Regions from separate parts of the Oerskovia sp. 140933 genome, predicted to be linked through region 1. Evidence: riboswitches for the same ligand, from Rfam matches in the RefSeq annotation. Region 1 holds a riboswitch; each other region holds the start of a gene.

Region 1 (6,399 bases):
TTCGTCCACTCGAGGATGGTCTCTGGTCGTACTTCGGAACGGGCGGTCCGACGGACGAGGGTTCGGACGAGGCCTGGGAGACGGTGGGCAAGGAGTGCTCGCTGTCGTCCGGGTTGACGGAGATCGAGCCCCTCTACGCCCAAGTCGTCGTGAACCCCGATCGGGAGGACCTCGACGAACTGGTCGTGGAGTGCCTCGTCGGGATCGGTGCTGTCGACAAGTCCTACACCGCGGAGGACTACCGGGAGGATCTGACGAACCCCGAAGTGTCCTACGCGGGGGATCCGCAGGATGTCCAGGTCTGCGTTGTCAACCCGAAGCTACTGCTCGAGAAGTGAGCTCTCTCCGCGAGGACTTGTCGCTGTCGGACAGCACTGCCAGGCTCTTCGCTGCACGGGCGCCACGGGGAGCGGGAGGGGCCTTCGTGGGGAGCTCGACGATTGCGGGGCGGACCCGTGCTTGCCCTGGTGGCGGTCGCGGTGATGGCCGTCTCCGCCTGTTCGCCGGGGCCCGAGGAGGACGGCACCTACGCCGCCGAGTTCGCCAAGGCGCGCAACGACGCCACGACGGAGGTCGCCCGCAAGATCCTCGAGGACGACGTCATCACGGAGGCCGAGTTCAGGCCGGTCCAGGACGCTTCGATCCAGTGCATGCGGGACCAGGGGCTGACAGTCGAGCTCGTCGAGGGGGTGGGCTCTCGGTCACGCACGTCGGGACCGACTGGAACACCTCGCCGGAGGAGTTCGACGCCATCGAGGGCGGAGGCGGGCAATGGACGAGAGCGAAGCGAGGTGCGACGTCCCCCTGCTCGCGGGCCTCTACGGGGCCGTGACAGACAACCCCGACAACAAGGACCTTCTCCAGGTCGTCGCCGCCTTCCGAGATCACGGCCTGCGCGCAGTACCCGGAGCAGTAGTCCCCGACAGCATGCCATCGCACGACCCAGCAGCAATCATGCATGCGCGCCACCAGAGGAGCAGCAGTGACCAGAGATCGACGTCCCGCCCGGCCCAGGACCGCCGGTTCCGGAGCGGCACGGGCGGGGGCGCTGGCGCTCGCGGCGGCGGTGCTGCTCGCGGGGGGCGTCACCGCGGGGATGGTGCTGGCGCCGCAGTCGGAGCCGCAGAGCGTGCGGAGCGCGACGCCGCCCGCGGCGGTCCCGGTGTCACGGCAGGCCTTCGATGACGCGCGCCGGGTCAAGGTGACCCCGGTCGTCGCGGAGGAGGGCTCCCTCCAGGTGACGGATACGGGCAAGGTCACGCGCTCGCAGTGCGCCCCGGGGGCGGTGATCGAGTCGGGATCGAGCCCGGTCACGGTCGACGACCGCCCGGTCCTGGCGCTGGCGACGTCGATCCCGCTGTGGCGGGACCTGGCTCCTACGGCCAAGGGCGACGATGTCGAGGCCCTGCAGGTCGAGCTCGCGCGCCTGGGGTACAGGGTGAGCACGGACGGGACCTACGGCAAGGCGACCAAGGCCGCCGTGACCGCGCTGTTCAAGGCCGCGGGCGTCGTGAAGCCGACCGGCGACCTGCCGGCGGCGTCCGTGCTGTGGCTCCCGGCGACGTCGGTCACGGTGAAGGCGTGCGAGGTGCCCGTGGGAGCCGCGACGTCCGACGAGGCGTTCGCGACGACGGCCGGGACGCTGGTCTCGCTCGGCCTGTCGGACACTCTCTCGAACGTCACGCCCGGGGACCGGGTGCTGCGCCTGGGTGAGCTCAGTGCGCCGGTCGGGGAGGGCGGTGTGGTCACGGATCCGGCCTTCCTCGAGGCTGTGCGCGGCAGCATGGAGTTCGCCGGTTGGCAGCGCACCGAGGGCTCGGAACCCCTCACGCTCGAGTACGTCCTGGCCGCGCCGCTCGACGTGTCGGTCGTGCCGCCGGGGGCGCTGTTCGCACTCAGCGGCTCGACCGGATGCGTCAGCGCGAACGGCACGGCGTATCCCGTGACGGTCGTCGCGTCGAGCCTGGGACAGACCCTCGTGACGTTCGACGGTCGCGACGCCGCCACGGCCCCCACCGAGATCGAGCTGACGTCGCAGGAGGAGGGGCAGTCGTGCCGGTAGCAGGCAAAGGCCTGGTCGGGACGGGCCTGGGGCACGCGTTCCCCGGCACCGGCCTGCTCTTCACCGGCCTGGACCTGGAGATCGTGCCGGGCGAGGTCGTCGCGCTCGTCGGGCCCTCGGGCAGCGGGAAGTCGACCCTGCTGAGCATCGTCGCGGGGTGGGAGCGCCCCACGCTGGGGCAGGTCGAGCGCGTCGGGGTCGCCACGACCGGGTGGGTCTTCCAGAACCCGCATGGCGTCGCGCGTCGCGCGGCCCTGGACCACGTGGTGCTGCCGCTGCTCGCGCGCGGCCTGCGCCGCCCCGACGCCGAGGACCGGGCCGCCGAGATCATGGCCCGGTTCAACCTGGCCCCGGTCGCCGACCGCCCCTTCCGGGCGTTGTCCGGCGGGGAGGCGCAGCGCCTCATGCTCGCGCGCGCCGTGGCGCTGGCCCCGGACCTCCTGCTCGTCGACGAGCCCACCGCGCAGCTCGACCTGCGCACGGCCGCGACCGTCAACGAGGTCCTCGCGGGCATCGCGCAGGACGACTCGATCGTCGTGGTCGCCACGCACGACCCGCACACCCGCGACGCCTGCACCCGCGTGATCGACCTCGCCGACTTCCAGGCCGCGGAGGTCGCGGCATGACCGCCACGGACCAGGGCCCCGTGCCCGACGGCACAGCGCACCCCGGCCTCGCGACGCCCCCGGGAGGTGCGCCCCCTTCCGGCGCCGGCATCCCCGGCGGTCCCGTCACGGCCCCGGGCGCCTCGACCCCGGTAGACGACGTCGCACGTCACAGCCTCGCCGGGTCGTCAGGCATCCCCACCGCGCCCGACGACGGAGCGCACCTTCGCACGGAGGCGAGCGGCGCCGTCGGGCCGGGGGAGGAGGCCGGGCGGCCCGTGCGGGCGCGGGCCATGCGAGCCGCGTCCGTGGTGTCGGAGGCGTGGCGCAACGTCACGACCGGCACGACGCGCGCGACGCTGTTCGCCGCGGTGCTCGTCGTGGTCGTCGGGTCGTTGGCCGCAGTCGACGTGCGCGCGGTCGTGGGCGTCATCGATGGCGCCCGCGAGTACCGCGACGCGGGCGCGAGCGTGCAGATCCTCGAGGCCGCCGGGCAGGTCGACGGGGCACGCTGCGAAGCCCTCACCGGGGTCGACGGCGTCAACGCGGCCGGCGCCCTGCGGACCGGCACGCCGCTGCGGGCGCTCAACCTCCCCTCGAGCGAGCTCACCGGCTTCGAGGCGACCCCCGGGCTGCTCGGCGCGCTCGATCGCGGCCGGGTCGCCGGGGCCGGTCTGTGGCTGTCCGCAGATCTGGCCGAGGCGCTCGGCGCGACGACCGGTGACTCGATCGCGACCAATGCGGGACCCGCCCGGGTGGGGGCGGTGTACCCGTACCCCGACGACGGCCGCGACCGTGTCCTGGGCTACGCCGCCGTCGCTCCCGTGCCCGCCACCGGGCTGTTCGACTCGTGCTGGGTCGAGATCTGGCCGGTCGACCCCGAGACCGCGACCCTCCTGCGGACGGCCCTCGTCGCCGACCCGTCGTCCGAGGCGCAGCCCACCCAGAAGCAGCTCAACGGGCGGCTCGGTACGACGTACGACGCGAGCGCCGAGTTCGCGGACCGTCTGACCAAGCCCGCTCCGGTCGCCGCGGTCGTCCTGGGACTCGCCCTGGGTCTCGTCGCGATCCGCCTGCGCCGCCTCGAGCTCGCCGCGGCCCTGCACGCCCGCGTCCCGCGCGCGGCCCTGACCTGGCAGGTGCTCCTCGAGACCGCCGTCTGGAGCGGGGTCGCCGTGATCGTGGCCGTCCCCGCGCTGTGGTGGTTCGCCGCCGGCGTCGGCCTTCCCGCCGACCAGGTCAGCACCTGGATCCTGGGGATGCGGACCGTCCTGGCGGGCGCCGGGGCGGTCCTCATCGGCGCCGTGGCCGCGGCGCTCACGACCCGCGAGAAGCACCTGTTCAAGTACTTCAAGGAGAGGTGACGTCGGCCGGAACCCTGGAGAGACGGACCGATCGCGGGATGGTCGTGCCGCCGTCGGGCAACCTGCGCTACGGTGACGACCGCACCACCCAGCACCACCGCACCACAAGCAGGACCCACAACTCCACACACCCACGGGAGCTCGCAGCAGCGAGCTGAGAGGGCGGCTCAGCGCCGCCGACCGTTCGAACCTGTTCGGATCATGCCGACGTAGGGAGAGAGAGCAATGAGCTCTGAGACCGCTGTGCCTGCGCACACCATCACGACCGGCCCCATCGCAGGGTCCGCCAAGGTCCACCACCCGGTCCCGGGCGCGGAGCACCTGCGCGTCCCCGAGCGCCGCGTGCACCTGAGCAACGGCGAGCACCTGGACCTGTACGACACCTCGGGCCCGTACACCGAGGTCGACGACCCGGCGGCGTTCGACCTGGCGGCCGGGCTGCCGGCCCTGCGCGCGGACTGGCTGCGGCCCGACGCCGTCCCCACCGAGCGCGGCACGGGTGGTGCCCGGACGCAGCTCGCCTGGGCACGGGCAGGGATCGTGACCGACGAGATGCGGTTCGTCGCGGCCCGTGAGGGCGTCGACGTCGAGCTCGTGCGCGACGAGGTGGCCCGCGGCCGGGCGGTGATCCCGGCCAACCGCCGCCACCCCGAGATCGAGCCCATGATCATCGGCAAGGCGTTCGGCGTGAAGATCAACGCGAACATCGGGAACTCGGCCGTGACGTCCTCGATCGAGGAGGAGGTCGAGAAGATGGTGTGGGCCGCGCGCTGGGGCGCGGACACCCTCATGGACCTCTCGACGGGCAAGGACATCCACGAGACCCGGGAGTGGGTGCTGCGCAACTCCCCGATCCCCGTGGGGACCGTGCCGCTCTACCAGGCGCTCGAGAAGGTCAAGGGCGACCCCGCGCGGCTCACGTGGGAGATCTACCGCGACACCGTGATCGAGCAGGCCGAGCAGGGCGTCGACTACATGACCGTGCACGCGGGCGTCCTGCTGCGGTACGTCCCGCTGACCGCGCGCCGCGTCACGGGCATCGTGTCCCGCGGCGGCTCGATCATGGCGGCGTGGTGCCTCGCGCACCACCAGGAGTCGTTCCTGTACACGCACTTCGCGGAGCTGTGCGAGATCCTGCGCGACTACGACGTGACGTTCTCCCTGGGCGACGGCCTGCGGCCAGGGTCCATCGCGGACGCCAACGACGCAGCGCAGTTCGCCGAGCTGCGCACGCTGGGCGAGCTGACCAAGGTCGCGAAGTCCTACGGCGTGCAGGTCATGATCGAGGGCCCGGGGCACGTCCCGATGCACAAGATCGTCGAGAACGTGCGCCTCGAGGAGGAGCTGTGCGAGGAGGCGCCGTTCTACACGCTCGGCCCGCTCGCGACCGACATCGCGCCCGCGTACGACCACATCACGTCGGCGATCGGGGCCGCGATCATCGCCCAGGCCGGGACCGCGATGCTCTGTTACGTCACGCCCAAGGAGCACCTGGGGCTGCCCGCCCGCGACGACGTCAAGACCGGGGTCATCACGTACCGGATCGCGGCGCACTCGGCCGACCTCGCCAAGGGGCACCCGCGCGCACAGCTCCGGGACGACGCGCTGTCGCGGGCCCGGTTCGAGTTCCGCTGGCACGACCAGTTCGCGCTCTCGCTCGACCCCGACACGGCCCGCGCGTTCCACGACGAGACCCTGCCGGCCGAGCCCGCCAAGACCGCGCACTTCTGCTCGATGTGCGGGCCCAAGTTCTGCTCGATGCGGATCTCGGCGGACGTGCGCGAGTACGCGGAGAAGAACGGGCTGACGTCGGTCGAGGCGATCGAGGCCGGCATGGCGGAGAAGTCGAGCGAGTTCGCGGACGCCGGCGGCCGGGTGTACCTGCCGGTCGCGGGCGGCTGATCCGCTGCCGCAACCGCCTGCCCGACGCACTCAGCGGGGGGCGGGCAGGATCACCGTGGCATCGGCGCCGCGATCCCGTGCTCGTACGCCCACACCACGAGCTGCACGCGGTCGCGCATGCCCGTCTTGGTCATGATCCGGCTCAGGTGCGACTTCACGGTGCTCGCCTCGAGGAACAGCGTCGCGGCGATCTCGGCGTTCGACTGCCCGCGGCACAGCAGCGCCAGGATGTCGTGCTCGCGCGCGGTGAGCAGTCCCGAGGCGACCTCGTCGGGCGCGGCGGGGGACCGCCGTCGGGCGAACTCGTCGATCACGCGCCGCGTGAGCGTCTGGTCGACGAGGCCCTCGCCCGACGCCACGCGCCGCACCGCGTCGACCAGCACGTCGGGCTCGGCGTCCTTGAGGAGGAACCCGCTCGCCCCGGCCTCCAGCGCGCCGAACACGTAGTCGTCCAGGTCGAACGTGC
Region 2 (6,399 bases), on a different contig from region 1:
CCCCGGCCCGTCGTGCGGTAGGTGAGGTACACGTCGTCCCCGTCGCGCAGGAAGCACGAGAGGTACCCCATCTCGCCACCGAGCGGCGCGTCCAGGTCCCGGACCGAGTACCAGGGCTGGCTGTAGCCCATGAACTCGACGAACGGGACGACCTCCTCCCACGCCCCCGTGGTGAGGATCGCGAACGAGACGTCGCGGGCGTTGAGGTAGACGGCGTCCCTCAGGTGCCAGGCCGTCCAGGTGCAGCCCTCGCACTGGCCCTGGTGCGGTGCGCCGTCGTGCCACATGTGCTGGTAGACCACGAGCTCGTCGCGCCCCTGGAACAGGTCCAGGAAGGGCACCGGGCCGTCGGGGCCCACGACCTCCGTGGTGCCGTCGAGGCTCACCATGGGCAGGCTGCGGCGGGCGGCCGCGATGGCGTCCCCCTCGTGGGTGTGGGCCTTCTCGCGGACCAGGAGCTCGTCCCGGGCGGCCTGCCAGGTGGCCAGGTCGACGACGGGCGGGCGGCCTGGCAGCGTCGTGGTCGGGGAGTCGGGCTCGGTCGTCATGGTGTCCTCCGTGCGGGGTCGGGCAGGGCAGCGGTCACCAGGGCAGACTCGGTCCCTCGTCGGAACTCATCGCCCGGTCGCCCGGTCCGGCGCGCGGGGGACGCCGCGGCGAGGCTCGCACGCCGGCGGTCTCAGTGGCTGCGCCGACCCCTCGAGGCGCCGAACGGCCCGCCCACGAACAGCCCCAGGCCGAGCACGAAGCCGAAGTCGTACCAGTTGCCGTCGTTGTGCACCTCGTAGATGTTCACCGTGTCGGTGAACAGGGAGACGACGAACGTGACGGGGACGATGATGCCCTGCCACAGGCCGAGCCAGAAGCCGGCGGGGCTGCCGTCGGCGGTCGGCGTGCCGACGTCCGGGTTGGGGCCGGGGGCGCAGGCCGCGAGCGCGAGCGCCCCGACGACCAGGGCCGCGGCGAGGGCGATCCGCCGGGCGCGCGGTGCCGTGCGGTGGGGCGTGACGTCGTCGTGCGTCGTGCTCATGGCCGACCTCCTCGGTGGTGGGCCGTCTCCTGACGGTCGCTCCCAGCATCCGCCGCGGCGGTGGTGCGATCAACCGCACCGGCACGGCGGGCGGCGACGCCGTACGCCGACGCCGGACGTCTCCGCTGCTATCTTGCAGCGCATGGATACCTCTGCCTGGCTGCCGGCGGTGCTCGGGATCGTCGGCGTGCTCGCGGGGTCCCTGGCGACGGGGTGGGCGCAGTCCCGCACGGTCGCCACGCAGGTCGGCGAGGCTGAGCGGATCCGGCTCGACACGCTGCGGCGGAACGCCTACGCCGACTACATCGAGGTGAACACGCAGACGAGGATGGTGCTGGCCAGGCTCGCGACGGAGCTCACCCACGAGGGGAGGACCGGCCTCGCGCAGACGTTGGCGGAGCAGCTCGTGTCGCTCGCCGAGGCGAGGCTGTCGGCAGAGGCGCGCGTCGCCGTCGAGGGGGCCGATCAGGTGGTCGACGCGATCGAGGCGCTCCGCGTGACCTTCTCCGAGGACGGTGCGGACGCGGAGGAGATCACGCCGGAGATGGTCGCGGCGGCCAACACCCGGTTCCGTGTCGAGAGCAAGAGGATCCTGCGACTGATCCGAGAGGACCTGGGCACCCGTTAGCCCGTTTCGGGGCGGTCGGCCCGCGGGCCCGCTACGGTGGTGGCTCTGCACCGTCCTTGACGTCGACGACGACCACCGAGGTGACCGCGATGCCCCGCCGGACCGGCCTGCTCGTCGGAGTCCTGGCCGCGTCGTGCGGCGCTCTCGCGCTGGCTGCGGCGCCCTGGGCGACCGGGCGGGTCGCGATCCCGGCGCAGGGGCCGTGGATCGTCGCGGTCGACGGGTGGCCGGCCGGGATCGACGCCTGCGCTGAGGACCACGCGGTCGAGTACGCCGTGACACCGCTCCCTCTACCGCCGCTCCCGACGACGGTCGCCCTCGTCCCCGAGGCCGGCCGCGAGGACGTCGAGCGTGTCGTACGGTGCCTGGACCGGTACGTCCCGTCGTCGGGCATCGACGTGATGACGGTTCCTCCTGCGGCCTCGTAGGCCGCAGGAGCGCCGAGCCGACCGCCGCCTGCCGGTCCCTGCCGACCGGCAGGTCCTGGTGCCCGCTATCCTTCCCCCGAAGACACGGGGTGCCCGCTCCCACGAGCCGGGCTGAGATCACACCCGTCGAACCTGATCTAGCTAGCACTAGCGAAGGGATGTCGGCAATGTCGCTTGCTGCCACCACACCTGCCCTGCCCACCACCGGGCCCGTACCCGCGTCCGGGGAGGTGCGGGGCCGCGCCCCGCAGCAGGGGGCCGGGCCCTCCCGTCCCCGCGTCCTGTCGATCGCAGGCACCGACCCGACGGGGGGCGCCGGGATCCAGGCCGACCTCAAGGCGTTCGCGGCGCACGGCGCGTACGGCATGGCGGTCACGACCGCACTGGTCGCGCAGAACACGCACGGCGTCCGCTCCGTCCACGTCCCGGGCGCAGAGTTCCTCACCGAGCAGCTCGACGCGGTCTCGGACGACGTCGTGATCGACGCCGTGAAGATCGGCATGGTCGCCGACGAGGCCAACGCGCGGGCGATCGCGGCGTGGCTCGGCCGCGTGCGGCCGCCGTTCGTCGTGCTCGACCCCGTCATGGTCGCCACGAGCGGCCACCGCCTCCTCGACGAGGGGGCCGAGCAGGCCGTGCGCGACCTGGTCGCGCTCGCCGACCTCGTGACCCCCAACCTCCCCGAGCTCGCCGTCCTCCTGGGCGAGCCGGCCGCGACCACCTGGCCCGACGCCCTCACCCAGGCGAGGCGACTGCACGCGGCGGGCGGCGCCGTCGTGCTCCTGAAGGGTGGTCACCTCACGGGGGAGGAGTCGCCCGACGCCCTGGTGGGGCCCGACGGCGTCACGACCTTCTCGGCGCCCCGCGTCGACACCGTGCACACCCACGGCACCGGGTGCTCGCTGTCGGCGGCGGTCGCCGCCCTGCGTCCTCGGCGTGACGACTGGGCGGGTGCCGTGCGCGACGCGAAGACCTGGCTGACGGGTGCGCTGCGGGCCGGGGGAGGGCTGGCCGTGGGCACGGGCCACGGACCCGTCGACCACCTGGCGCACCTGCCCACGCTCGGGCGGCGGACGTTCACCGACGAGGCTTGGGAGCGGATCGCGGGCTGGCGCGAGGCCGTCGAGGGCATGGGGTTCGTGGGGGCGCTCGTGGACGGGTCCCTCGCCGCCGAGGACTTCGGGTTCTACCTCGCGCAGGACGCCGCCTACCTGGCCGAGTACGCCCGCGTGCTGTCGCGGGCGAGCCTCCTCGCGCCCACGCCCGAGGCGCGGCAGTTCTTCGCGGGCGCGGCGGTCGAGTCGCTCGAGGTCGAGCAGGCGCTGCACCGCGACTGGCTCGGCGAGCACGCCGGGATGGACCGCGGTGCGGTCGAGGGCGTCGACCCGTCCCCCGTGACGGCGGCCTACACCAACCACCTGCACGCGGCGTCGAACGGGTCGTACGCGGAGACCGTCGCGGCGCTGCTGCCGTGCTACCGGCTGTACGCGCACATCGGCGACGTCCTGGTGAGCCGGGCGGGGGACCTCCGCGGGCACCCCTACGCGCGCTGGATCTCGCTCTACGGCGACCCGTCGTTCGCCGAGGCCACGCGGACGGCGTGCGCGTTCGCCGACGAGGCCGCGCGCTGGGTGTCCCCCGCCGAGCGCGAGCGCATGCTGCGGGCGTTCGAGCTGTCCGCGATGCACGAGTACCTGTTCTTCGAGCAGGGGCTCGTCCGGCCGGGATGGCCCGTGCCGCCGGTCGGCCTGCAGGCCGCGCAGGTGTGACCCGGCGCCCTCAGACGCTCGTCGCGCCGCCCGAGGGGTACGAGCAGTCGTACCCGGGCGGCCACCAGCGCCACGTCGCCGTGACCTCGTCGACCGCGACTCCTGCCGGACGATCGGTCGTGCAGCCGGCGCGCGCCTGGTCCAGCCCGACGGTCAGGTAGTACACCGCGAGCACCCCCGTGAGGGCGACCATGAGGACGGTCAGCGCCAGGCGCAGGCGACGGTCGGAGCGACGGGCGGGCTCGTCCTCCCCGGGCCGCGGCGGGACCCAGTCCCAGCTCACGACGCGGCGCCCGGCGTCGGGCTCGTCGCACCGGCTGCCGGCTCGTCGCCGGGGACGAGCAGGACCTTGCCCGTGGTCGCGCGACCTTCCAGGGCGCGGTGCGCGTCGGCCGCGCGGGCGAGCGGGAACGTCGCGCCGATCCGCACGTCGAGGTCGCCCGACGCCACGAGCGCGTACACCTCGCTCGCCCGGTCGAGGAGCTCGGCGCGCGTCGCGGTGTAGTCGTCGAGCGTGGGGCGCGTCGTGAAGAGCGAACCGCCCGTGTTGAGGCGCTGCAGGTCGAACGGTGGCACCTGGCCCGACGACCCGCCGAACAGCACGAGCATCCCGCGGCGGCGCAACGACGCGAGCGAGGCCTCGAACGTGTCCTTGCCGACCGAGTCGTAGACCACGGCGACGCCCTGGCCGCCCGTGAGGTCGCGCACGATCGCGGGCAGCTCGGCCGTGAGGTCGTCGAGCGCGGCGTAGTTCACGACGTCGGACGCCCCCGCCGCGCGCGACAGCCCGGCCTTGGCGTCGGTCGAGACGGTCGTGATGACGCGTGCGCCGCGCCGCACCGCGAGCTGGGTCGCGAGCAGCCCGACGCCGCCGGCCCCCGCGTGCAGCAGGACGTCGTCACCGGGCTGGACCGGGTACGTCGACGTCACGAGGTAGTGGGCCGTGAGCCCCTGGAGCCCGACGGCCGCCGCGACGCGCAGGTCGATCGACTCCGGGACCGGGATCGCGACGTCCGCGGGCACGATCACCTGCTCGGCGTAGGACCCGGACGCGTTGGTCCAGGCGACGTGGTCGCCGGGCTCGAGGTCCGTGACGCCCGGGCCGACCGCCGTGACGACGCCCGCACCCTCGGTGCCGACCACGTGCGGGAACTCCATCGGGTACACCCCCGCCCGACGGTAGGTGTCGATGAAGTTGACCCCCGCCGCCGCGACGTCGACGAGGAGCTCGCCGGTTCCGGGGCCCGGGGTCGGGAGCTCGACGAGCTCGAGGACGTCGGGGCCGCCTGCCTGGAGTGCCTGGATCGCGCGCATGGGGTCAGCCTAGGCGGCGCCGGGCCCCGGTCGACGGGTCGGGCCTCACCGGGTGTGCAGGCCGGGCGGTCCGGAGCGCCCGCCAATGGCCCGAGCTGCACACTCGGTGAGGCGCACGGCCCAGGTGTCGGACCCGCGTGGCACGCTGCCCGCATGGCCACCCACGCGCACGGCATCCATCACTCGATCGACTACCTCGAGCTCTCGGTCACGGACATGGCGGAGGCGCAGGCGTTCTACGCCGAGGCCTTCGGATGGGAGTTCGTCCCGTACGGGCCGGGCTACGCGGGCTTCCGGACCTCTGCGGAGGAGGGCGAGGCCGAGGCCGGGGGGCTGGCGCTCGCGGACACGGTGACGCGTGGCGGTCCTCTGGTGCTCCTGTACTCCGCCGACCTCGACGAGTCGGTGCTGCTGGTCCAGGACGCGGGCGGTCAGGTCGTGGAGGGGCCGTACGACTTCCCGGGCGGTCGCCGGTTCCACTTCCTCGACCCGAGCGGCAACGAGCTGGGCGTCTGGGGCGCGTAGGTCCCTGTTCGAGCGGGGCCGAACCCGAGGTTGGTCGGGCAGGCAGGGGTCCGGGCCCGACGAACCTCGGACTCGGCCCCGGTGGGCAACGCGGAAGAGAGCGTTCCCGATCGACTGCATAACTATGTATAGTTGTGCATATGACGATCACAGTGGCAGTCGCCGGCGCGTCCGGCTACGCGGGCGGGGAGATCCTCCGGCTGCTCGCGAGGCACCCCGAGGTCGAGATCGGGGCGCTCACGGCGCACTCCACCGCGGGCTCGGTGCTCGGGCTGCACCAGCCGCACCTGCGCTCGCTCGCGGACCGCGTGCTGCTGCCCACGACCGTCGAGCACCTGGTGGGCCACGACGTCGTCGTGCTCGCGCTGCCGCACGGTGCGTCCGGTGAGATCGCCGCCCAGCTGCCCGACGACGTCCTGGTCCTCGACCTCGGCGCGGACCACCGGCTCTCCTCGGCCGCGGACTGGACCGCGTTCTACGGCTCCGAGCACGCGGGCACCTGGCCCTACGGCCTGCCCGAGCTCCTGATCACCGAGCAGACCGGCGACGGGGTCGAGTACACCAAGCAGCGCGAGGTCCTCGCGGGAGCGCGCCGCATCGCCGTCCCCGGCTGCAACGTCACGGCCGTGACCCTGGGGCTGCAACCCGGTGTCGCCGCCGGCCTGCTCAGCCCGGTCGACGTCGTCGCGGTCCTCGCCAACGGGT
Region 3 (6,399 bases), on a different contig from region 1:
GCGCGCCTGGGCCGTCGGGTCGCGATGGTCGGAGCCGTCGGGGACGACGACGCGGGCCGCGAGATCACGGCCCGGCTCGTGGCCGAGGGGCTCGAGGTCTCGTCGGTCGACGTGTCCGGGCACCCCACCGGCACCGCCGTGATCCTGTGGGAGCAGCCCGAGTCCACGATCGTCATCGAGGCGGGCGCCAACGGCGACGTCGACGAGGAGTTCGTCGACTCGCGCGACGCCGCAGTCCGGGCCGTCGCCGACGCGCAGGTCGTCCTGTGCCAGTGCGAGACGCCGCTCGGCTCGCTCGCCGCGGTCGCGCGCCTCGCGACCGGCACCACGATCCTTAACCCGGCCCCCGCGGTCCCCGTCCCCGCCGAGATCCGCGACCGGTTCGACGTCCTGGTCCCCAACCGGTTCGAGCTCGCGACCCTCGCAGGCGCGACCGAGGCCCCCGAGGCCCTCGCCGACGTCGTGGCCATGGTGCGCGGGCTCGCCTTCCCGGGCGACGTCGTCGTGACCCTCGGTTCCGACGGCTCGGTCGTGGTGCCCCGCGACGGCGGGCCGACCGCGGTCCCGGCCGTGCGCGTCGACGCGATCGACACCACGGCAGCCGGCGACAGCTTCTGCGCAGCGCTCGCCGACGGCCTGCTGCGCGGCGAGGACCTCGTCGGGGCCGCCCGCTGGGCGTCCCGCGTCGCGGCCCTCACGACCACTCGCGACGGGGCCATCGAGTCCCTGCCGCTCGCCGACGAGGTCCCTGCCCTCCCGCAGAGCCCGACGCCGGAGCACTAGCCCTCCAGACCTTCTCTCCCCGCACGACCCCCACCCAGAACGACCCGCACGACCCCCACCCAGAACGACCGCTCACCGTCGATCCAGGGCTGGTCGTTCGATCGGTCCTCCGATCCGACGTACCGTCGAAAGATGAAAGGCACGGCCAAGCAATGAAGCACACCACGCCGGGGTCCGTCTCCCGCCCGGGAGGCGCCCAGACGACCAGCCCGTCGGCCCAGCGCAGCAAGGTCAAGAGCACCGCGACCGCCCTGCTCGTCCTCGCGACCGTCCTCGCCGGGGCCCTCGGGCCCATGCAGGCCGCGGTCAACGGTCAGCTCGGCAAGTCGATCGGCGACGGCCACGCGGCCGCCCTCATCTCGTTCGGCACGGGCCTGGTCCTCATGTTCGTCATCGTGTTCGCACGGCCCGTGACGCGCCGCGAGGCGCTCGCGATCCCGAGCCTCATCAAGGGCCGCACCATCCCGTGGTGGAACTTCCTCGCAGGTCTGTGCGGCGCGGTCATCGTCCTCTCGGAGGGTGTGACGGTCGGTGTCCTGGGCGTCGCGACGTTCCAGATCTCCCTGATCTCGGGTCTGGTCATCTCGGGCGTCGTGTGCGACCGCCTGGGGGTCACGGCCTCGGTCAAGCAGCCGCTCACGTTCTTCCGCCTCGCCGGCGCGGTCCTCGCGATCGTCGCGACGGTCATCGTCATCTCGCCGAACTTCTCGGCCCCGCACACCATCGCCCTCGCGATCATGCCGTTCGTCGGCGGTCTCCTCGCCGGCTGGCAGCCCGCGGGCAACGCGGCCGTCGCCGACGCCACGGGCTCGATGCTCGTCTCGATCGGCTGGAACTTCCTGGTCGGCTTCACGGCCCTCGGCATCGCCTACGCGATCCGCGCCATGACCTCGGGCGTCGACTTCCAGCTCCCCGGCTCGTGGTGGATGTACCTGGGCGGCCCGCTCGGCCTCCTCTCGATCGCCCTCATGGCTCTCCTGGTCCGCGGGCTGGGGCTGCTGCTCCTGGGGCTCGCGTCCACCGCGGGTCAGCTCGTCGGCTCGCTCCTCATCGACGCTGCGATCCCGTCGCTCGGCCACACGATCTACGCCGCCACGATCATCGGCACCGTGATCGCGCTGATCGCCGCGGTGATCGGCATGATCCCGTCGGGGAAGTCGCCGGAGGCGACAGCCGACACCGCAGTGGCCGCCGCCGTCGGCGGTGGTGAAGCAGGAGAGGTGAGCCCGCGATGAACGTCACGCCGGCAGGGTTCGTCCAGACGGTCACCGGACCCGTCGCCGCACAGGACCTGGGGCTGACCCTGCCCCACGAGCACCTGTTCAACGACCTCTCCGGTGTGCTCGACGCGCCGAGCTACGAGTTCTCCCAGGCCGTGGTCCGCGAGCCGGTCTCCGCCTCGGTCGCCTGGGCGCTGCGCCAGGACCCGTACTGCTGCGCCGACAACATCGCCGACAAGCCGGTCGCGGCCGTCGAGGCCGAGATCCGCAGCTTCGCGGCCCTCGGCGGACGGACCGTCGTGGACGCGACGTCGAGCGAGGCGATCGGGCGCAACCCCGAGCGCCTGCTGGACGTGGCGCGTCGCACGGGCCTCAACGTCGTCATGGGTGCGGGGGCCTACCTCGAGAAGTTCGAGGGTGAGCGCATCACGGCGCAGGTCGTGGACGCGCAGGCCGCGGCGATCTCGCGCGAGCTGTCCGAGGGCGTCCGGGACACGGGCATCCGTCCGGGCGTGATCGGGGAGATCGGCGTCTCGCCGGACTTCACGGCGGGCGAGCGGGCGTCGCTGCGGGCCTCGGCCCTGGCTCAGCTCGAGCACCCGCAGGTCGCGATGCAGATCCACCTGCCGGGCTGGCAGCGTCGGGCGCACGAGATCCTCGATCTCGTGGTCGACGAGGTGGGCGTGCGGCCGGAGAAGGTCGTGCTGTGCCACATGGACCCCTCGGCCGAGGACCCCGACTACCAGCGGGCCGTCGCGGAGCGCGGGGTGTGGCTCGAGTTCGACATGGTCGGCATGGACATCACGTACCCCAAGGAGGGTGTCTCGCCGGACCCGCACACGACCGCGGGTGCGGTGCACCGGCTGGTCGAGGCGGGGTTCGCGGGCCAGGTGCTCATGAGCCACGACGTGTTCCTCAAGCAGATGTGGGTGCAGAACGGCGGCAACGGGTTCGCGTACGTGCCGACGGTCTTCACCGAGATGCTGGCCCGGCGGGGCGTCGAGCGTGACGTGCTGCGCCGTCTGACGCACGAGAACCCGGCGGCGATGCTCACGGCGTGACGCGTCCCGCGCCGGCAGAGAGGCGAACGGTCGAGGTGGAGGGTCCTAGCCCTCTCCCTCGACCGTTCGCCTCTGTCCCGTGCCGGGTGTCAGTGCGCGCGTGCGACGAACCGCTTCACGACGCGCTTGGCCTCGCGCCCCGCGAACCGGCGAGCGAACACGCTCGCGGCCGCGGCGGCCGCGGCGAACGTGACCGCGCTGATGATCCCGACCTCCGGGTCGTCCAGGTCCTTGGGGGCGTCGTGCCCCGTGGCCTTGGCCCACGCGTAGCTCACGGCCTTCTGCGCGACCCAGCCTGCGGCCAGCGTCAGCGCGACGGTCGTGACCTTCTCGGCGAGGGTCTGATCGTTGTCGGCCATGTGTTCCTCCAGGGTGCGGGGCGGGGCGGTGCCGCCGGCGTACCCGCAGGCCCGACGGCGAAGCTCACCTCCCACCGTAGTCGTCGCCCCGGGGGCGGCGCGCCCCGGGCGACGCCGTACGCCGGACGGCTGCCCACGCCGTCGGGCCCCGGTGTAAAGTCGCAGGTGAACGACAGGGGAGCGCCGACCGCCCCGGGAACACCGGGCGACGGGCGCTGAGAGTGCGGACCACCGCAGACCCTCGAACCTGATCCGGTTAGCACCGGTGGAGGAAGTCGGGCTTCTCTAGCCTCGCTCACGGGACCTCCCGTGCGCGAGGTCCCCCTCCTGTGAGTCCAAGGAGGACACGTGAACACCATCAGTACCCGCCGCAGCACCCCCCGCAGGCTCGGCCTCGGGCTCGTCGGCGGGATCAGCGCCCTGGCCCTGACGGCGTGCGCCGGCGCAGCCGACAGCGGCTCGGGCGACAGCACCGCCACGGACACCGTCACGCTCGTGACCCACGACTCGTTCGCCGTGAGCGACGAGGTCCTCGCCGCGTTCGAGGAGGAGTCCGGGCTGACCGTGAAGCAGGTCGCGCCGGGCGACGGCGGGGCGCTCGTCAACCAGCTCGTCCTGACCAAGGACGCGCCGCTGGGCGACGTCGTGTTCGGGATCGACAACACGTTCGCGACCCGCGCGATCGACGAGGGCGTCCTCGACTCCTACTTCCCCGCAGGCCTTGCGGACTCGGCCGCGCAGTACGCGATCGGCGACGGCGCGCTGACCCCCGTGGACCTGGGCGACGTGTGCGTCAACGTCGACCACGGCTGGTTCGCCGACAAGGGCCTCGCCGAGCCCGTGACCCTCGACGACCTGACGAAGCCCGAGTACAAGGACCTGCTCGTCGTGACCAACCCCGCGACGTCGTCCCCCGGGCTCTCGTTCCTGCTCGCGACCGTCGGCGCCTACGGCACGTCCGACTCGGGTGACGGCTGGGAGGGCTACTGGAGCAGGCTCAAGGACAACGGCGTCAAGGTCGTCGACGGCTGGTCCGACGCCTACTCGGTCGACTTCTCCGGGGGCGAGGGCAAGGGGCAGCGTCCCCTCGCCCTGTCGTACTCGACGTCGCCCGCGTTCACCGTGTCGGAGGACGGGACGTCGACGACCACGGGCGCGCTGCTCGACACCTGCTTCCGCCAGGTCGAGTACGCGGGCGTGCTCGCCGGCGCCAAGAACCCCGAGGGGGCCCAGCAGCTCGTCGACTTCCTCGTGAGCGACGCGTTCCAGGCGGACGTCGCCGACAACATGTACATGTACCCCGCGAACGCGGACATCGCGCTGCCCGAGGGCTGGGCCGAGTTCGCGCCCCTGTCCCCGGAGCCCTACGAGGTCTCTCCGGCCGACATCACGGCCCACCGCGACGAGTGGATCAAGACGTGGACGTCGACCGTGATCGGCTGAGCACGATCCGCGTGCCCCCGGGGTTGCAGCGCGGCGGGCGGGTCCTCCTGTGGGGGCTCGCCGCCGGGCTGCCGCTGCTGTTCCTCGGGGTGTTCTTCGCCTGGCCCGTCGCGACGCTCGTCGCACGCGGGTTCGTCACCCACGACGCCGCCGGTGCCTCCCTCGACCTCTCCGGCTTCGCCGAGGTGTTCTCCGAGCCGCGGACCTGGCGCATCATCGGCCTGACGCTGTGGCAGGGCGTGCTCGGGACCGTGATCTCGGTGCTGCTCGGCGTGCCCGGCGCGTACGTGCTGTACCGGTGCAGGTTCCGGGGACGCACGTTCCTGCGCGCGTTCGTGACCGTGCCGTTCGTGCTGCCGACCGTCGTGGTCGGCGTCGCGTTCCGGTCCCTGCTGGTCGAGGGCGGCCTCCTGGGGTTCCTGCGGCTCGACGGCACGTTCGGGGCGATCGTCCTGGCGCTCGTGTTCTTCAACTACTCGGTCGTGGTGCGGACCGTCGGTGGGCTCTGGGAGCACCTCGATCCGCGCGCCGAGGAGGCCGCCCGCGCGCTGGGCGCCTCGCCGTGGCGCGCGTTCCGGTCCGTGACGCTGCCGTCGCTGGCCCCGGCCATCGCGTCCGCCGCGTCGATCGTGTTCCTGTTCTGCGCCACGGCGTTCGGCGTCGTCCTCGTCCTGGGCGGCATCCAGTACGGGACCATCGAGACCGAGATCTGGATCCAGACGACCCAGTTCCTCGACCTGCGCACGGCCGCGGTGCTGTCGGTCGTGCAGCTCGTCGTCGTCGTGGTCGCGCTGAGCGTCGCGAGCCGGACCCGCTCCCGGCGCGAGAGGGCGCTCAACCTGTCCGCCGCGACCTCCGCTGCCCGCCCGTTGCGCCTGCGGGCCGACGCCGCCCCGCTCGCGGTGACCGCCGTCGTCGTGCTGGGCCTGATCGCGCTGCCGCTCGTCAACCTCCTCGTGCGCTCGTTCCAGACCCCCGCGGGCTGGAGCCTGCAGAACTACGCGAACCTCGGCACGACCGGCGGCCGCAACGCCCTGAGCGTCACGGTGTGGGAGGCGACCGCGAACTCCCTGCGGACCGCCGCGGTCGCGACGCTGCTCGCGGTCGTGATCGGCGGGCTCGTGGCGCTCGTCGTCTCCCGGCGCCCCCGCTCGCGCACGGGGCGGCGGGCGATCAGCGCGCTCGACTCGGTCTTCATGCTCCCGCTCGGGGTCTCGGCCGTGACGGTCGGGTTCGGCTTCCTCATCACGCTCGACAAGCCCCTCGGTCTCGACGTCGACCTGCGGACCTCCGGGCTGCTCGTCCCGATCGCGCAGGCGGTCGTCGCGATCCCGCTCGTGGTCCGGACCGTGCTGCCCGTGCTGCGCGCGATCGACCCGCGCCTGCGCGAGGCCGCCGCGACCCTCGGGGCGTCTCCCGCGCGCGTGTTCGCCGCGGTCGACGGGCCCATCGCCGCCCGGTCCCTGGGCCTGGCGATCGGGTTCGCGTTCGCGGTGTCGCTCGGGGAGTTCGGTGCGACGTCGTTCCTCGCCC

The links. Region 1 has a riboswitch for thiamine pyrophosphate ahead of thiC (phosphomethylpyrimidine synthase ThiC). Riboswitches for the same ligand answer to the same signal wherever they lie in the genome.
Region 2: linked by a shared signal. The riboswitch ahead of thiD (bifunctional hydroxymethylpyrimidine kinase/phosphomethylpyrimidine kinase) and the one ahead of thiC (phosphomethylpyrimidine synthase ThiC) in region 1 are both predicted to bind thiamine pyrophosphate.
Region 3: linked by a shared signal. The riboswitch ahead of NHG27_RS09230 (thiamine ABC transporter substrate-binding protein) and the one ahead of thiC (phosphomethylpyrimidine synthase ThiC) in region 1 are both predicted to bind thiamine pyrophosphate.

What each region holds. Positions count from the first base shown of each region.
Region 1 covers NZ_JAMXIO010000008.1:38,302-44,700, reverse strand. The annotation lists gene NHG27_RS06385 (hypothetical protein) at 1-338, shown strand, start outside; gene NHG27_RS06380 (peptidoglycan-binding domain-containing protein) at 983-2,062, shown strand; gene NHG27_RS06375 (ABC transporter ATP-binding protein) at 2,053-2,688, shown strand; gene NHG27_RS06370 (hypothetical protein) at 2,685-4,031, shown strand; TPP riboswitch at 4,155-4,264, shown strand; gene thiC (phosphomethylpyrimidine synthase ThiC) at 4,257-5,933, shown strand; gene NHG27_RS06360 (response regulator) at 5,984-6,399, opposite strand, start outside.
Region 2 covers NZ_JAMXIO010000050.1:4,939-11,337, forward strand. The annotation lists gene NHG27_RS17900 (DUF899 family protein) at 1-548, opposite strand, end outside; gene NHG27_RS17905 (hypothetical protein) at 680-1,030, opposite strand; gene NHG27_RS17910 (hypothetical protein) at 1,173-1,658, shown strand; gene NHG27_RS17915 (hypothetical protein) at 1,748-2,086, shown strand; TPP riboswitch at 2,162-2,262, shown strand; gene thiD (bifunctional hydroxymethylpyrimidine kinase/phosphomethylpyrimidine kinase) at 2,254-3,855, shown strand; gene NHG27_RS17925 (hypothetical protein) at 3,866-4,138, opposite strand; gene NHG27_RS17930 (quinone oxidoreductase family protein) at 4,135-5,169, opposite strand; gene NHG27_RS17935 (VOC family protein) at 5,323-5,694, shown strand; gene argC (N-acetyl-gamma-glutamyl-phosphate reductase) at 5,835-6,399, shown strand, end outside.
Region 3 covers NZ_JAMXIO010000013.1:91,136-97,534, forward strand. The annotation lists gene NHG27_RS09210 (ribokinase) at 1-783, shown strand, start outside; gene NHG27_RS09215 (DMT family transporter) at 936-2,018, shown strand; gene NHG27_RS09220 (phosphotriesterase family protein) at 2,015-3,064, shown strand; gene NHG27_RS09225 (DUF4235 domain-containing protein) at 3,154-3,423, opposite strand; TPP riboswitch at 3,588-3,714, shown strand; gene NHG27_RS09230 (thiamine ABC transporter substrate-binding protein) at 3,772-4,866, shown strand; gene NHG27_RS09235 (ABC transporter permease) at 4,878-6,399, shown strand, end outside.